Regions from separate parts of the Shewanella sp. 6_MG-2023 genome, predicted to be linked through region 2. Evidence: predicted binding sites of a transcription regulator. Region 2 holds the regulator's gene; the other holds the start of a gene.
What was found. The regulator LexA, encoded in region 2, represses DNA repair genes until DNA is damaged. The targets are predictions, from matches to a motif close to TACTGTATNNNNATACAGTA.
Positions count from the first base shown of each region.

Region 1: Q4533_RS01725 (DNA topoisomerase III) is a predicted target of LexA. The motif match lies at 2,082-2,101, and genes of this name have one in related genera.

Region 1 is NZ_JAUOQU010000002.1:110,137-118,412, forward strand. Features, by position in the region: gene Q4533_RS01720 (hypothetical protein) at 1-1,719, opposite strand, end outside; gene Q4533_RS01725 (DNA topoisomerase III) at 2,123-4,108, shown strand; gene Q4533_RS01730 (alpha/beta fold hydrolase) at 4,393-5,691, opposite strand; gene Q4533_RS01735 (MBL fold metallo-hydrolase) at 5,961-6,605, shown strand; gene Q4533_RS01740 (XdhC family protein) at 6,948-7,991, shown strand; gene Q4533_RS01745 (nucleotidyltransferase family protein) at 7,991-8,276, shown strand, end outside.
Region 2 is NZ_JAUOQU010000006.1:4,009-12,284, forward strand. Features, by position in the region: gene Q4533_RS05065 (cytochrome c oxidase subunit 3) at 1-207, opposite strand, end outside; gene Q4533_RS05070 (cytochrome c oxidase assembly protein) at 204-767, opposite strand; gene ctaD (cytochrome c oxidase subunit I) at 769-2,373, opposite strand; gene coxB (cytochrome c oxidase subunit II) at 2,383-3,999, opposite strand; gene Q4533_RS05085 (cell division inhibitor SulA) at 4,430-4,936, opposite strand; gene lexA (transcriptional repressor LexA) at 4,933-5,550, opposite strand; gene plsB (glycerol-3-phosphate 1-O-acyltransferase PlsB) at 5,929-8,276, shown strand, end outside.

The DNA.
Region 1 (8,276 bases), on a different contig from region 2:
CATACCGTTTAACACAACTGCTGGTGCTACATCTTCAAGGTCAATCATACCAGTGTGACAAGCCTGACAATCAACCGGCATGTTTTTGTCGGTTGTTGGCATGTCATTTAGACCACGGTCTTGCTTGTATGCTCCAAAGTGCATGTTGTGAACCAATGGTCCCCACGCCATAGCGTAGTCTCCTATGGTTCCATCATCCTGTGTTTTACCTGGAGCCCAGTTATAAGCAGAGTGACATTGCGCACAGCCGTCGCCACCTAAGTCAAAACCACCACGTTGACCACCATGACCTTGTAACCCTTCAGTGTGACAAGTTAGACACTTCATGCCATCAGAGGTTGTACGACGGACATCTTTGATGTTCGATACTGATATAGGTGCACTTGCCCCATTTTCAGCTCCCCAACGAGCAGTGTAGGTAATGCGACCATCTACACCACCGAATAACACTTCACCTTCTACATAGGGTAGCGCGTGTTCGATGATATAAATTACCTCACCATTTTCACCAGCCATAGCGTCCACTGAACGTGCCACATGACCTTCGTCACGGCCTGGAAGCACTGCTTCGCCATTCTTAACTACTGTTGCCCAGCCACGTGGAGATGCATCGGTAATAGCTAGAATATCAACTGGCTTACCTTCGCTATCCGTAGCGGTTGCAGTTACTTCAATCGCAGTTTTATCTTCGCTACGAACAACTGAAAATACTTCAAACTTGTAACGGTTTAATGCTTCATCACGCGCCTTACCATTTTCATGATCATGTTGGAACGAATTGTGACAGGTTGCACAATCAAGGTCAGTAAAGTTACTGTGATTAACAGCTAAATCTTTATCTGCATCTTGTAAATCAGCATGACAAGTTGCACAGCCATTGAGTGACGCAGTAAATACCACATCGTCAATGTGACAAGTTGAACAACGGTATTTATCCATTGAATAACTTGTACCCAATGAAGCGTGGCCAGAAGATATTTTACCGCCTTCACCATCAGCTAATTTGCCATGCCCTAGCATTGCCATGGTGTTTTGAGCCCAGCCGCCATCTTTTTGTTCAGTTTGAGTGTGACAAACTAGACATGCTTCAACAATAATAACTTCTTGGTCATTGTCTAATGCATGGTGATGCTGATGCCAGCCCCAAGTTGCGTTGCCTGTAGCATCTTCAAACTCACCGTGACAGGCGACACATTTAGCATCATCTGTGGTGCTCACTTGTGCATAATGATCGTTCTTAGTAAACATCACACGCTTAGTACGTGGCATACCATTTTCGCCATTACCTGGTCGAATATAGCCAGTACCAATTGATTCAGATGTCGCAGCTTCATGTGGCATAGATAAGTTGTAGATACCGTCACCAGCATGGGTCAAGGTACCTGGTGCGTTATCATCACCCGCAACCCAAGTCACATCAACAGTGTCAGCAAGTAAACCTGCTTCATTTTTGATTGTTGACATTAACTGGACTTTATCTAAATCTTCTACTGGAACCCCATCTTGGTTCTCAACCGAAAATTCAACATTAACTAAGCCATCGGCATATTGCCATTCCATCACTTTTGCTACTGCTGATGTGGTCACTACTGGTGGTACCCAAGGTGCACCGGGGTCACCAGGTAGACCATCGTTTCCATCTTTACCATCATTACAAGCACTCATCCCCAGTGCAGTAGCCACAAGTAAAGCAACACGACATTTGCTCATTAATTTCATCTCATACTCCAAAATGTTTTTCTTACCTCTTAATGGGTAATTGGAGCGTAATGTAAAGATTGCTTGGCAACTGTTGACTAGATCACAAACTAGGGGTATTACTAGTTTAATTGTTTATATTCAATAGTTTGAATATAAACCTCCTAGCTGAACATTCTGAATTAAAGCTTAATCTCCCGATGTGTTTTTGCATTAAGATCACAAATTAAAGTAAATTTTTATTGGTTGTTTTTGGTTAAGTTTAGCGCCTTAAAAGCGTGTTTTTTGATGCTTTAGCCTAGTATTTTGAGTGGCAGATTATCTTTCTAAGAAACCTGCCATTGCATTAACAGTTGCACTTATTTTTGCTATTCGCTAAATTACACTGTAATTTCATACAGTGTTTTAAAAGTCTAATAAATCTATGATGCTCTATATTGCTGAAAAACCCAGTCTAGGCCGTGCTATTGCCGATGTATTACCAAAGCCTCATAAAAAAGGTGATGGTTTTATCATGAGCGCCAATGGGGATTGCGTGTCTTGGTGTATAGGGCATTTGTTAGAGCAAGCAGAACCAGATGTCTATGATCCCGCTTTTAAATCATGGCAATTAGCCCATTTACCCATAGTGCCGAGTAAATGGCAGTTAAAACCTAAAACTAATACCCGCTCACAGTTGAGCATCTTAAAAAAGCTCATCAAACAAGCATCGAGTTTAGTTAATGCTGGCGATCCTGATAGAGAAGGGCAGCTGCTGGTGGATGAAGTCATTTCCTATGCAGGTGTAAAGGCCGACAAGATTGCTCAAACCCAGCGTTTACTTATTAGCGATCTTAACCCTTCGGCGGTAAAACGCGCCTTAGGGCAATTGCGCACTAATAAAGAGTTTGTCCCCTTATCTACCTCAGCCTTAGCCCGCAGCCGCGCAGATTGGCTATATGGCATGAATATGACCCGCGCTTATACCATTCAAGGCAAAAAAGTAGGTTATCAGGGAGTATTGTCTGTTGGTCGCGTGCAAACCCCGGTACTGGGTTTAGTGGTAAGGCGAGATGAAGACATTGCCAATTTTCAGCCCAAAGCTTTTTATGAAGTACTGGCGCATTTACTGACCGAAAACCAAGAAGGCTTTTCGGCTAAGTGGAAACCCAGTGAAGCATGTCAGCCATATATGGATGAAGAGGGGCGAGTGCTCGCCAAAGGCTTAGCAGAAAATGTGGTGGGGCGGATAACTAACAAGCCAGCTGAAGTGACCAAACTTGAATCAAAAAATAAGCGTCAGAACCCCCCATTGCCTTATAGTTTATCCAGCCTGCAAATCGATGCCGCCAAACGCTTTGGTATGAGTGCCAAAGAGGTGCTTGATACCTGTCAGAGTTTATATGAAAGGCATAAATTAATTACGTATCCGCGCTCAGATAGTCGCTATTTACCTGCTGAGCAACATGGCCTTGCACCCCAAGTTATTCGCGCAGTATTAAGTAATGATGCAGGCTTAATCGCTAAAGTGGATACACCCAATGCCAAGCTCAAGTCCAAAGCTTGGAATGACAGTAAAGTTGATGCTCACCACGCGATAATTCCCACTGAAAAAACCACTAATTTGGCAAACTTATCAGCCAAAGAGTCGCAGTTATATTCTCATATTGCACGGCAGTATTTAGCCCAGTTTTACCCCGCCTATATTTATGATGAAACCCAAGTTGAAGTGACCATTGCGGGTGGCTTATTTACCACTAAAGCTAAGCAAGAGTTATCGTTAGGTTGGAAATGTTTGTTTGCGAAAATGCAGGGTAAAGATAATGCAGATGGTAGTGATGACGAAAATTTAGCGACCTTACCGCCACTGAAAAAAGGTCAACAACTCCATTGTGAGCGAGGCGAATTGCTTGAAAAAACCACTCAAGCGCCAAAACATTTTACAGATGCGACCCTGCTTGGCGCCATGACGGGTATCAATCGCTATGTCACTAACCCTGAAGTGAAGAAGATCCTAAAAGACACCGATGGCTTGGGCACCGAGGCAACCCGAGCAGGCATTATTGAATTACTGTTTAATCGCGGTTACTTATTAAGGCAGGGTAAATCAATCATTGCCACCCCAGTTGGCGTTGGCTTGATCCATTCATTACCAGAAACAGCCACCACACCGGATATGACTGCGCTGTGGGAAAGTAGCCTTGATGCCATAAGTCAAAAGCAGCTTAGGTATGATGCCTTTATGGAGCCATTGTTAGCGCAATTACAGCAACTGATTGAGCAAGCTTCAAATCAATTACCTACAGCTCTTGAGGGGATTAAAGGGCCTGGCTATAAAAAACGCCGCTCCAGTAGTGGCTATAAACGCAAAGGTGCAGCAAGCAAAACCTCTACGGCTAAAACTTCCCGTAAGCGCAGCTCGAGTAAATAAGCCGATAAAAGAGAGTTTGTATGAATAAATCATGGGATACAGGTATTGCATCGTTCGCACTCGATTGTTCTTAAAGGGAATAGCGGAATTTCAGGCAAAAAAAATGAGTAAACCGAATCAGGGTTTACTCATAAAAATTCACTAGTTCACAACATAAAGGGCGGAACAGGTTAGATTATGGCCGAACTTACTTAACTGAAAATTAATTTAATCTGTCGACGTGCAGTGGAGTGTGATCGACTTCAATATTAATCAATTTAAAACTGAACATTAAATTACATTTGTTATCGAATGCTATCCTTTCGGCTCAATGAAATGAGTTTATCTAAAATATGCTCACCATCCATACGAATGCCATTATGCTCATATTCTGATGTTAGCCAATAGCTGAGGTTATTCACTAGCTGCGCAGTTTCAAGGCTGTAATTCATATCAACATACATATCTTCACTGTAAATAGCCGCAGTGACCGGGACGGTGTTTTGCAGTAACACGTCCACATCGTATAAATTGCTCCAATCTGATTTTTGCGCAATTAATTCTGCCACCTCTTTGAGAGGCTTTAACTGATTAAATTGTTCAAAGAACCATGGATAAATCATTTCGCCAGTAAACAGTAAGCGCTGCCCTTGTTGATAATTGAATTTAGGGAACTGCTCTCTGACTCTATGGGCTGACCAATTAGCCCCTTGTTGATGAAACTGCTGGCAATAGATCGATTCATGCAATAACGCGAAAATTGGGTTGGTGTTGTAATCCAAAAATTGACTAAATTGATGCAAAAATAGCGGGTTTATTGTGCGACCTTGGGCAGTATCGATCATGGCTTGCTCAAGTAAGTAATAGAGGGCTTCAGGGCCTTGCTCCATACCTATATTAACCCCGAGCAGCTGTAGCATCTCAACGGTGAGTTTTTCGCCTGTGGCAAGGTAAACGTCATTATCAGCAATATAGTCAGCCAGTTCTGCTGTTAATGACTCAGCATCTTTGAAACGATGATAAAAATCAGCGTTTTTGGCAAGTACCCGTTTATAGGTTGCTTGATAGACGTCATCTGCTTGACGGGTTAATGATGGAATACCACCTGTGATAAAGGCTTCAGTTAGTGCTTGTGGCGCTGCGCTTAAATAGCGTAAAACACAAAAGCCGCCAAAACTTTGGCCTAAAATACTCCATGGCTGATTATTTGCTAATTGAGCTCTAATTACTTCAGCATCTCGAACAATGTTATCGGCTCTAAAGTGGCACACATAATCGGCTTGTTCTTGCGCGGTTAAATGCGCCAGTGTGGCGCTATTTAGTAAGCTTGAAAGACCGGTGCCGCGCTGATCAAGCAACAGCACTCGATATTCTTTTAGGGCGCGTTTTATCCAGCCACTATTCTCAACAGGGCGCACTGCACCAAAGCCCGGTCCACCTTGAAAATACACTAAATAGGGTAAGGATAAATCTTGGTTTTCTGTACTGACGATTTCCCGAACAAAAATTGATAATTGCTCACCTTCGGGCTGCTGATAATCTAATGGAACGCTAAAAAAGTGTTTTGTGGAAACGATCCCAGAAAGAATACTGTCAATTTGCATGGTGTGCCTGTGAAAATAGGATTCAGAAAGGTAGTATTGTATGAAGGTTAGTCCTTGGTCACAATGAAAATATGATGCTAATTAAATGAAGTGGTGATGTTAAATTATTCATTTGTTTGGGCAGCGATGCAAGCTCAGTAAAAATGCTTGTGTTCAAACCAACTAATTGGTTTTATTTTTTGATTCTTATAGATAGATCAAACATTTTATTAAGCTTTAACGCATAATAACTTGGTCGCGATAATTTTCTCAATTTGAGGATAGAAGTAATGAAGTACCAAATCATTCCAGTCACCCCGTTTCAACAAAATTGTAGTGTTATTTGGTGTGAAAAAACCAAACTGGCAGCCGTTGTCGATCCCGGTGGTGACATTGAACGTATTATTACTGAAGTTAATAAGTTAGGTCTGAGCTTAGAAAAAATCTTATTAACCCATGGTCATATTGATCATGTTGGCGGCGCGAAAACACTGGCTAATCAGCTTAATATTCCTATCATTGGCCCACATATCGCTGACCAATTTTGGCTACAAGGGCTAGCAAAGCAAAGCCAGAACTTTGGTTTTGCGCATGTTGACTCGTTTGAGCCTAGCCAATATTTAAATGAAGGCGATGAAGTGACCATTGGCGAAGAGCGTTTATCGGTGGTGCATTGTCCCGGTCATACTCCAGGACATGTGGTGTTTCACTCTAATAAATCAAACCTTGCATGGGTTGGTGATGTGCTATTTAGAAGCTCCATTGGCCGCACTGATTTTCCGCAATCGGACCATCAACAACTTATCCATTCTATTACTCAAAAATTATGGCCTCTAGGGGAAAAAGTCAGCTTCATTCCAGGTCATGGCCCTATGTCGACTTTTGAAGAAGAGCGTCAGCATAATCCATTTGTTGCTGATCAATTATTGGGCTAGGCTCAAGCGTATTCATTTAGCTGCTGGGAATATTGCCCGGTGGCTTACGCAGCAAGCTAGCAGTGTAAAGTAAAATACACTGCTAGCTAAATTGGCATAAACCGTTACATTTTATCTTGCACCAGCTTCACATCCCTTAAACCAGCGGCTAGCCTGACTTGCTGGTTCAAACATAGTTATTCCTGCCCTTAAATTAATACAGTTAATACTTTGTTAAGTGCCATAAGGCTTTGCATTGTTTAGCGGCTTTGCTAGCTTATAGTCACTTAAAGCACTTATGCTGCTTTGATTAATTACTGCTGAGCGGTGTTTTCATATCAATCAGCATGCTGGCAGGGACTCATGGCACATCATTTATTATCATTGTTAGACACTTGGGCTGAAAAACCGCAACAAGACTGGACTTTAGCAGTCATCACTTCTGTTGAAGGTTCTTCATACCGCAAACCTGGCGCCATTATGTTGTTTGACTCTTTGGGGAAAACCTTAGGCATGTTAAGTGGTGGCTGCTTGGAAGCAGACTTACGTCGTCACGCACAAAAGTCCATACAAACCCAGCAAGTTCAGCAATTAACCTATGACGCCACTGATGAAAATGACACCAGTTACCAACTAGGTTGTGGTGGTTTGGTCAACATTATGATGGTGCCGCTATTAGGTGATAATCATTACCTCGGCTTAGCCGAGTTACATCACCAGCTGACGCTAGGTAAAAAAGGCTCGTACCAATTATCGATAGTTGAGCATCATAGCCATGCTGGCCAAGTCGTAGGTAAGTTCGTTGCTGATGACATAGCTTACAAGCAAACTGCAGCAGACATTATTACTGGTATTGTTACTGACGTGAGTTCTGACAATAACCTCAACTTGTTACGTATCCCAGTCAGAAGCCCATTTCATTTAGGGGTGTTTGGTGGCGGGTTGGATGCACAGCCTTTGGTGGCTATGGCGCAGCAGCTTGACTGGCAAGTCAGCGTATTTGATAGTCGCTCTGCGTATGCAAGAGGCTATGATTTTCCAGATGCTAAGATTTGTAAAAAACCACTAACGCAGATAGATTTGTTAGAAATACAACACCTTGATGCGGCCGTAGTTATGAATCATAACTTGGATATGGACGCTGCAGCATTAAGCCTATTGCAAGGAACAAACCTCGCTTATATCGCGCTTTTAGGGCCAACTCATCGAAGAGATAAGGTGTTGCAAAAATGTCAGCTTTCAACTGATGATTTTAGTGGTTTTTTCTCAGCCCCTGCAGGGCTGGCATTAGGCGGAGAGCTACCAAGTTCTGTGGCCTTAAGTATCTTGTCTCAATGCCACGGGGTATTACATCACGGACTTAAGCGGCAAGGTGAGTTAAGTAATCTTGATAAGGTCATGCTTTGATGAATTTATTTTCTACTCCCCCTAATGTGGTCTCCGTGATGTTAGCCGCAGGGGGTAGTACTCGCTTTAATGGGGCAAAACTTGCCGCAACGTTAAGCGCTGATAATAACGCGCAAAGCCTAATTCAACAGAGTTATGCAATATTGAGTAAGGCGACAACCGAGTTAGATCTATCGCCACCAGTTTTGGTACTTGGCGGCCATAAAGACCTACTTAGTCCATTACTCGCCAATGACATTGAGATATTAACCAATCAAAACTGGCAATCAGGTTTGGCAAGTTCAG
Region 2 (8,276 bases):
ATCAATGATATTTTTAAACCAGCCAAACAGCATAAATATAATTACAGCAATACCCGCGATTAGGGTGTAGCCGCCAGAAGATTGTTCAGTTGAAAGTTGTTGGATGTAGGTACCTGCGCCAAATGCAATCAGAAATAATCCGATAGCGCCGGTAATTGGCCAGATACTTTGCGCTGGCACGTAGTAGTTTTCATGTTTTGTTGTCATCTTGCTGCTCCTTGCTCTATGGCTGCAGTCTGCTTGTCTGTAATATCATAGAGGGTATAAGAGAGAGTCAAAGTGTTAATGGATTCAGGTAAATCCGCATCCACGTAAAAAATTAACGGTAATTCAGCATCGGCCATTGCTGCTAGGGGTTGCTGATTGAAGCAAAAGCACTCGGTCTTATTAAAATAAGCCGCGCCTTGGCCTGGCGATACCGAGGGTATTGCTTGGCCTACGAGGTTATTTGAAGATAAGTTTTTCGCTAAAAACGCAGTACGTGTGAGTTCGCCGGGGTGAACCTGCATGCGGTTCACTTTTGGCACAAACTCCCACGGCATATTGCTTTGTACTTGGGCAATAAACTCAATGGTTACAGTACGGTCTTTATCAATCACCACAGCCTCATAACTGCTGGCAGTACTTTGGGTTTTTCCATTAATCCCCAAGGCATCGCAAAGCACGTCATACAAAGGCACTAGCGCAAAACCAAAGCCGAACATACCTATTGAACCCAGTACTAGGCCAATAAGTAAATTACGGTTTGATTTTGTTGGCTGGCTCATATCATTTAACCTCTGGTGGGGTGGTAAATGAGTGATAAGGCGCAGGACTGGCAATAGTCCACTCTAACCCTTCAGCACCTTCCCATGGCTTATCCGCAGCTTTTTCGCCGCCCTTGATACATTTCAGTACCACAGCGAGGAAAATCAGTTGTGATAAACCAAAGGCAAAACCACCAATAGAGACAATTTGGTTTACGTCAGCAAACTGAATTGCATAGTCTGGAATACGACGTGGCATGCCTGCTAAGCCTAAAAAGTGCATTGGGAAAAACAGTACATTCACTGAAATAACACTGCACCAGAAATGCCAACGACCTAATGTTTCGCTATACATGTATCCTGTCCATTTCGGTAGCCAGTAATATGCTGCAGCCATAATGGAAAATACTGCGCCAGTCACCAGTACATAATGAAAATGCGCTACCACAAAGTAAGTATCATGGTATTGGAAATCCGCTGGGGTTATCGCTAGCATCAAGCCAGAGAAGCCACCGATGGTGAATAAGATGATGAATGCAATGGCGAACAGCATCGGGGTTTCGAAGGTGATTGAGCCGCGCCACATAGTTGCAACCCAGTTAAACACTTTCACCCCAGTAGGCACTGCGATTAACATGGTGCAGTACATGAAGAATAGCTCTGCAAATACTGGCATCCCGGTGGTGAACATGTGATGCGCCCAAACTAGGAAGGACAAAATCGCAATACTTGAGGTGGCGTATACCATGGAGGCATAACCGAAAAGCTTTTTACGGCTAAAGGTGGGAATAATGGCCGAGATAATCCCGAATGAAGGTAAAATCATGATGTAGACTTCGGGGTGGCCAAAGAACCAGAAAATATGCTGGAACATCACAGGGTCGCCGCCGCCAGCAGCATCAAAGAAGCTGGTGGCAAAGTATTTATCAGTCAGTACCATGGTTACTACACCTGCCAATACCGGCATCACTGCTATTAGCAAGAAGGCGGTAATCAGCCAAGTCCAGACGAACAATGGCAGCTTCATCCAAGTCATACCCGGAGCACGCATATTAACAATGGTCACCACCACGTTAATAGCACCCATGATCGAGCTTATGCCCATAATGTGAACTGAGAACACAAATAATGCTGTGCTATCAGGGCTATAGGTTGTTGACAGTGGTGCATAGAAAGTCCAGCCAAAGTTGGGGCCTCCACCTTCCATAAATAGCGAGCTAAGTAGAATCGCAAACGCGAAAGGTAAAATCCAAAAGCTCCAGTTATTCATCCGCGGTAGTGCCATATCTGGCGCACCAATCATCATTGGAATGAGCCAGTTAGCTAAGCCGGTAAAGGCTGGCATGACTGCGCCAAATACCATAATCAAGCCATGGACTGTGGTCATTTGGTTAAAAAAGTTAGGTTCAACTAACTGTAAACCGGGTTGGAATAACTCAGCACGAATGACCATGGCCATTGCGCCGCCGGTTAAAAACATAATGAAACTAAACCACAGATACATTGAACCAATATCTTTATGGTTAGTGGTTAAAACCCAGCGCATAATGCCTTTTGGCGCCCCATGATGATGGTCATCATGGTGATCGTCGTGAGCGGCTGGTGAATCTTGTGTAATTGTGCTCATTTTAATCCCTTACTTTCCGTGACCAACAACATCAGCAGCCTGAACTGCATCGCCAGAGTTATTACCCCAGGCATTTCGCTCATAAGTCACCACTGCAGCAAGCTGTTGTGGCGTAAGTAGCGAGTTAAATGCTTGCATTGCCGTGCCAGGTTTACCATTGATGACAATATTAAGATGATCCGTCACTGGACCGACGATGAGTGGGCTGCCTACTAATGAAGGGAACGCGCCAGGTAAGCCAGTACCAGCAGCTTGGTGACATGCAGCGCAGCTAGTCATATAGACTTGCTCGCCCATGGTCATTAACTCATCCATCGTCAAGTCATCCAATACCACAGCTTTAACTTCTGCTGCTTGTGTTGCCGCTTCAGTCACAGCTTGTGTTGCAGTGTCTTCAAGTTGTTCAGCTGTAGGTAAGCTTGCTGGTAAAGTCACAGGCGTTGACGTGTCTGCGGTAGAAGTGCCTGCACTAGGAGCGTCTGCAGTGGTTGGTGTAGCGCTAGAATTTGTCCCATTGCCACTCACATCAGCCGCTTGCACGGTATCGCCAGAGTCATTACCCCAAGCATTACGCTCATAAGTGACTACTGCAGCAATTTCAGTTGCCGTTAGCTGCTTGGCAAACGCTTGCATCGCAGTGCCAGGCTTACCATTAACGACAATATCGATATGACCAGACACTGGGCCTTTAATCATTGGACTGCCAATTAGGGAAGGGAAGACGCCAGGTAAACCAGCACCATTAGGTTGGTGGCAAGCCGCGCAGCGACCCATGTAGATTTGTTCGCCTTGGGCCATTAACTCGTCATAGCTAAGGGTTTGGCTCAGTGAGGCTTGTGCAGCGGCTTTAGCATCGACAGCAAATTGCTTTTGGTCGATTAGCCATTGGTCAAAGTCTGCTTCAGAAACGGCTTCAACAACAATAGGCATAAAGCCATGATCTTTACCGCATAGTTCGGCACATTGGCCTCGATAAGTACCTATTTTATCGATTTTAGTCCAAGCTTCATTGATGAAACCAGGATTTGCATCTTTTTTAACGGCAAATGCTGGTACCCACCAAGAGTGGATAACGTCATCCGAGGTCATTAAAAAACGTACTTTACGATTTATTGGTAAAACCAGCGGCTTATCGACCTCTAAAAGATAGGTGTCGGTTTTATCTGCGGTGCCAGTAATTTGGTCTGCTGGGGTAGATAATAAACTGAAAAACTCGACATCTTCATTGAAATAGCTGTAATGCCATTTCCATTGAGAGCCCGTCACTTTGACTGTCAGTTCAGCATCGCTGGGATCTTCCATAGCAATCAGCGTTTTTGTTGCTGGGATTGCCATGCCAATTAGGATTAGAAATGGCAATACTGTCCAAGCTATTTCAACCTTGGTACTGTCATGAAAGTCGGCTGCAACTGCACCCTTAGATTTTCTGTGATAGATCATGGAATAAATCATGATCCCAAAGACCACGACACCAATGGCGCAACAGATATACAAAATAATCATATGCAGGTCGTAAACCTGGCCACTGATCTCTGTTACACCTTGAGTCATGTTTAAGGGCATCTCTGCCGCTGTGAGTGGGGTTGCAAGCAACGCCACCATTAATCCGTACAACAATCGCTTCACAAGACTACTCCTCTGCTAATTGCGAATTGCAATTACAAAGAAAAGCCACACAGTAATACTCTGCTCTATGCAAACTTTTCATACCCGAAAAAGTTTGATCATTTCAAAGTACACGGTGGCTTTGAGCTTGAAAACTCAATTATGTTATTACGTTACGGTGCCACACTTGTACCTAATACTGAACTTATCAATTATATTTGACGCTTTACATTCAAGGCTTTCTATACCGCACGGTACCAGCTCAATCTTTTAATAGCGTTTGTATCTTTTTGACATTTATTCTCGGCAGTACGATAAATTGTTACTACCTTGTTAACTACATTACTTGGAGATTAAATATTGATCAAGATCACTTTATCATCTAATTTGCTGAAAAAAGTGCAAAAAAAAGCCCCTCAGCGTAGTGAAGGGCTTTTTTAGTCATATTTTACTAGTGAAACGAGGTAAGGTTTACCCGAGTCTGTACTGCTAAAGTTTGCGTTAATGGGTCGCCTTCAGGTAAGTGAGTATTTACATCTTCAATGATAAGCCCTTGGGCTAAGGCATTTTTGGCAACCAATTGAATGCGGCGATTGTCGCGGGCATCTAATGGTGGTGTCCAAGTAATTACTGCACTTGAAGTACCGTTAGTGAGCGCTTTTTCCATCGCCCACAGGGTTTCGACTTCATCTTTGGTGTGAACTAACAATACTCTGTCCATACGAACATTGGCATTAGCAAGAATTTGCTTATAACCGATATGCGGCGGATTAATCAGTACAATCCAACGGCCTTGCTGACTTAAAATGGCTAACTGACTGCATAATTGAGTCAATTCAGTTAAGCCTTGGTTTTGGGTGCGCTTGGTTTCAATCCCTTGTTTAGTGGGTAAGGGATCAGATGCCATATCTACCCATAATCCAGGGTGACGCGGTGCATTGCCTATTAATGTGTTCATAACCAACCTCCATTACGAATAACGCCAACAGCAAGCCCTTCAATCGTTAGGTTTTGGCAACTTAAATCAACTTTAATCGGCTCATATTCTGCATTTTCAGCATGTAAATAAATAATATTGCCTTTCTTTTCAAATCTTTTCACGGTTACATCGTCTTCAAGACGTGCCACTACAACTTGACCATTGGTGGCAGTTTGCATTTTATGCACTGCTAATAAGTCGCCCTCTAAAATACCAATGTCTTTCATACTGTCGCCTCGAACGCGTAGTAAGAAATTAGCATTGGGCTTAAACATTTCTGGGTCAACTTGGAAATACTGTTCAACATGCTCTTGAGCAAGGATAGGTTCACCTGCAGCAACTTGGCCGATAAGTGGTAAGCCTGCTTCAACTTCCTCCTCCACCTGCACCATGCGGATCCCGCGAGAGGTACCAGGAATAATTTCAATACAGCCTTTTTTTGCCAGTGCTTTTAAGTGTTCTTCAGCGGCATTGGCGCTTTTGAAGCCTAATCGAGTTGCAATTTCTGCACGAGTTGGCGGCATACCTGTTTCGGCGATATTACATTTAATTAGCTCTAATATTTCAGCTTGGCGTGGCGTTAAAGGTCTCATATTGATTCCTGTTTTTTTATACAGTGACTGTCATTATATACAGTATCGGTGATCGCGCAAGTATTAACCAAATTAATTTAACTATTATCATCTAATTCTTGTTGGCTATATATGGGGGCACGGTTAAGTATATGTAATTTAATTATTTAGTTAATGAAGGTAAGTCAGCTTTTTAAACCGATGAAATTGGCTATTTCTCACATCGTTTGTTTAAACAGTATATTTATACAGTAGTGTTGATTGAAAATAGGTTGGTTGTTATTCGGATATGGCTATTTTTACTGAACAAATATTCTCTGTATAGACCCTTGTTAGTGAAACTGAACCATTATCTGGTATTCTATGGCCAATTAATTGATGTTGAATATGCGAACACTCATGTTAAAACCTGACTCAATCATAGCAAAATCATTACGTTGGATTCAAAAACTGATGGTGCACACGGTTGTTGTGCCTGAAGATCCCTTTGCCGATCTGAACTTAGACCCAGATAAACCAGTGGTCTATGTGATGAAGACAGAATCACTCAGTGATATTGCGGCATTAAATGAAGTGACCGCCAAATATGGCTTACCGAGCCCTTATGAGCGACTAGACGTTGATGGCTTAAATACCCCTAGAATTGTGTGTATTGAAGGTCGTAAGCCTCTATTTGGCAAGCGTTTAAGTGGCGAAAAATTTGTTGATAACTTCACCAGCTTATTAGCCTTACATAAAAAAAATGATCAACTTGATATTCAATTGGTGCCAGTGAGTCTGTATTGGGGACGTATCCCTGGTAAAGAAGATGACACCATGACCGCAGCCGTATTTGAGCGTGAAAACCCAACCTGGTTACGTAAATGGTTGATGATTTTGTTCTTAGGTCGCCATAGCTTTATTCAATTTTCAAATGCTATGTCGCTACGTTATATGGCTGATGAACACGGCACTGATGTCAGTATTGCGCATAAACTTATCCGTGTGGCGCGAGTGCACTTTAGACGGCAACGTAAAGTGATGACAGGCCCACAACTGCCAAATCGTCAGGCAATGTTCAACTCATTATTAAAGTCTGATGCCATTGCTCAAGCGATAAAAGAAGAAGCGCTTAATAAAAAAATTCCTGAAGACAAAGCCCGCGAAAAAGCGATTCAGTATTTAGATGAAATTGCAGCGGATTACTCAGACAGCTTAGTGCGTATTGCTGAGCGCTTTCTTACTTGGTTGTGGAATAAGTTATACAGCGGTATTAGCATTAAAAGCGCTGAAAAAGTGCGTAAGCTGCATCATGATGGTCATGAAATTGTCTATGTGCCTTGCCATCGTAGCCACATGGATTACCTACTGCTGTCGTATATTTTGTATTACCAAGGCATGGTGCCGCCGCATATTGCCGCCGGTATTAATTTAAACTTTTGGCCAGCAGGCCCTATGTTCCGCCGTGGTGGTGCTTTCTTTATTCGTCGTAGCTTTAACGGTAATAAACTTTATACCGCAGTGTTTCGTGAGTATTTAGATCAGTTATTTGCTAAAGGCTATTCGGTTGAATACTTCACCGAAGGTGGTCGTTCTCGTACCGGTCGTTTATTAGCGCCTAAGACCGGCATGTTAGCGATGACAGTTAACTGTGTACTGCGGGGCATTGAACGCCCAGTAACCTTAGTGCCAGTTTATCTTGGTTATGATCATGTGATGGAAGTGTCCACCTATCATAAAGAGTTAAGCGGTAAGAAAAAGCAAAAAGAATCAGTGTGGCAGGTCTTTGGTGCGCTGCGTAAATTAGGCAACTTTGGCCAAGGTTACGTTAACTTTGGCGAGCCAATCAATGTGCAGCAATTTTTAAATCAACAATCGCCAAATTGGCGTGAAGAAATTGCTCAAGATCCGGATCAAAAGCCATCATGGTTAACGCCAGCAGTAAATGTATTGGCCAATAAAGTGATGACTAACATCAATGGCGCCGCCGCAGCGAGTTCGGTGACATTAGCAAGTATGGCGCTGCTGGCTTCAGAGCAAAACGCCCTGCAGCGCAGTGAGCTTGAAACCCAGCTAGACCTCTACCTGAAAATCTTAAAGGATGTTCCTTATACTGAGTATGCGTCGGTGGCTGAGGGCTCAGCTCATGACCTAGTTGAGCAATGTTTGTCGCTGAATAAATTTACCTCAACCACAGATGCCATCGGCGAAATTATCGCAATTGAAGATAGCTCAGTGATTGCGATGAGCTATTATCGCAATAACATAATTCATCTAATGGCGGTGCCTTCATTAATCGCCAGTTGCTTGGTGCAATATGAAGAATTTAGCCGAGAAAAAATCCAGCAAATTGTTAATGATTTTTACCCATTATTGAAAGCTGAGCTGTTTATGGGCATTGAAGATTTAAGTGCCTATGTGGATCAAGTGCTTGATTTGTTTGTTGAACAAAAGCTAATTTCCGGTAGCGATCACTTTGAAGTCAATCAAAGTAATGTCACTCAGTTAATGTTATTGTCCGCCACGGTCAGTGAGACCCTACAGCGTTACGCGATTATCTTTAATTTACTGGCTTACAAACCAGAAATTGAGCGTTCTGATTTAGAAAGCGCCAGCCATTTATTGGCTCAGCGTTTAGGTGCTTTACATGGAATTACTGCGCCTGAGTTTTATGATAAAAAGCTCTACAATAATTTGAGTGTGAAATTAAAAGAATTAGGGTATTTATCCGCTAACGATAATCAATTTGAAGTCATCCGAATACGTGA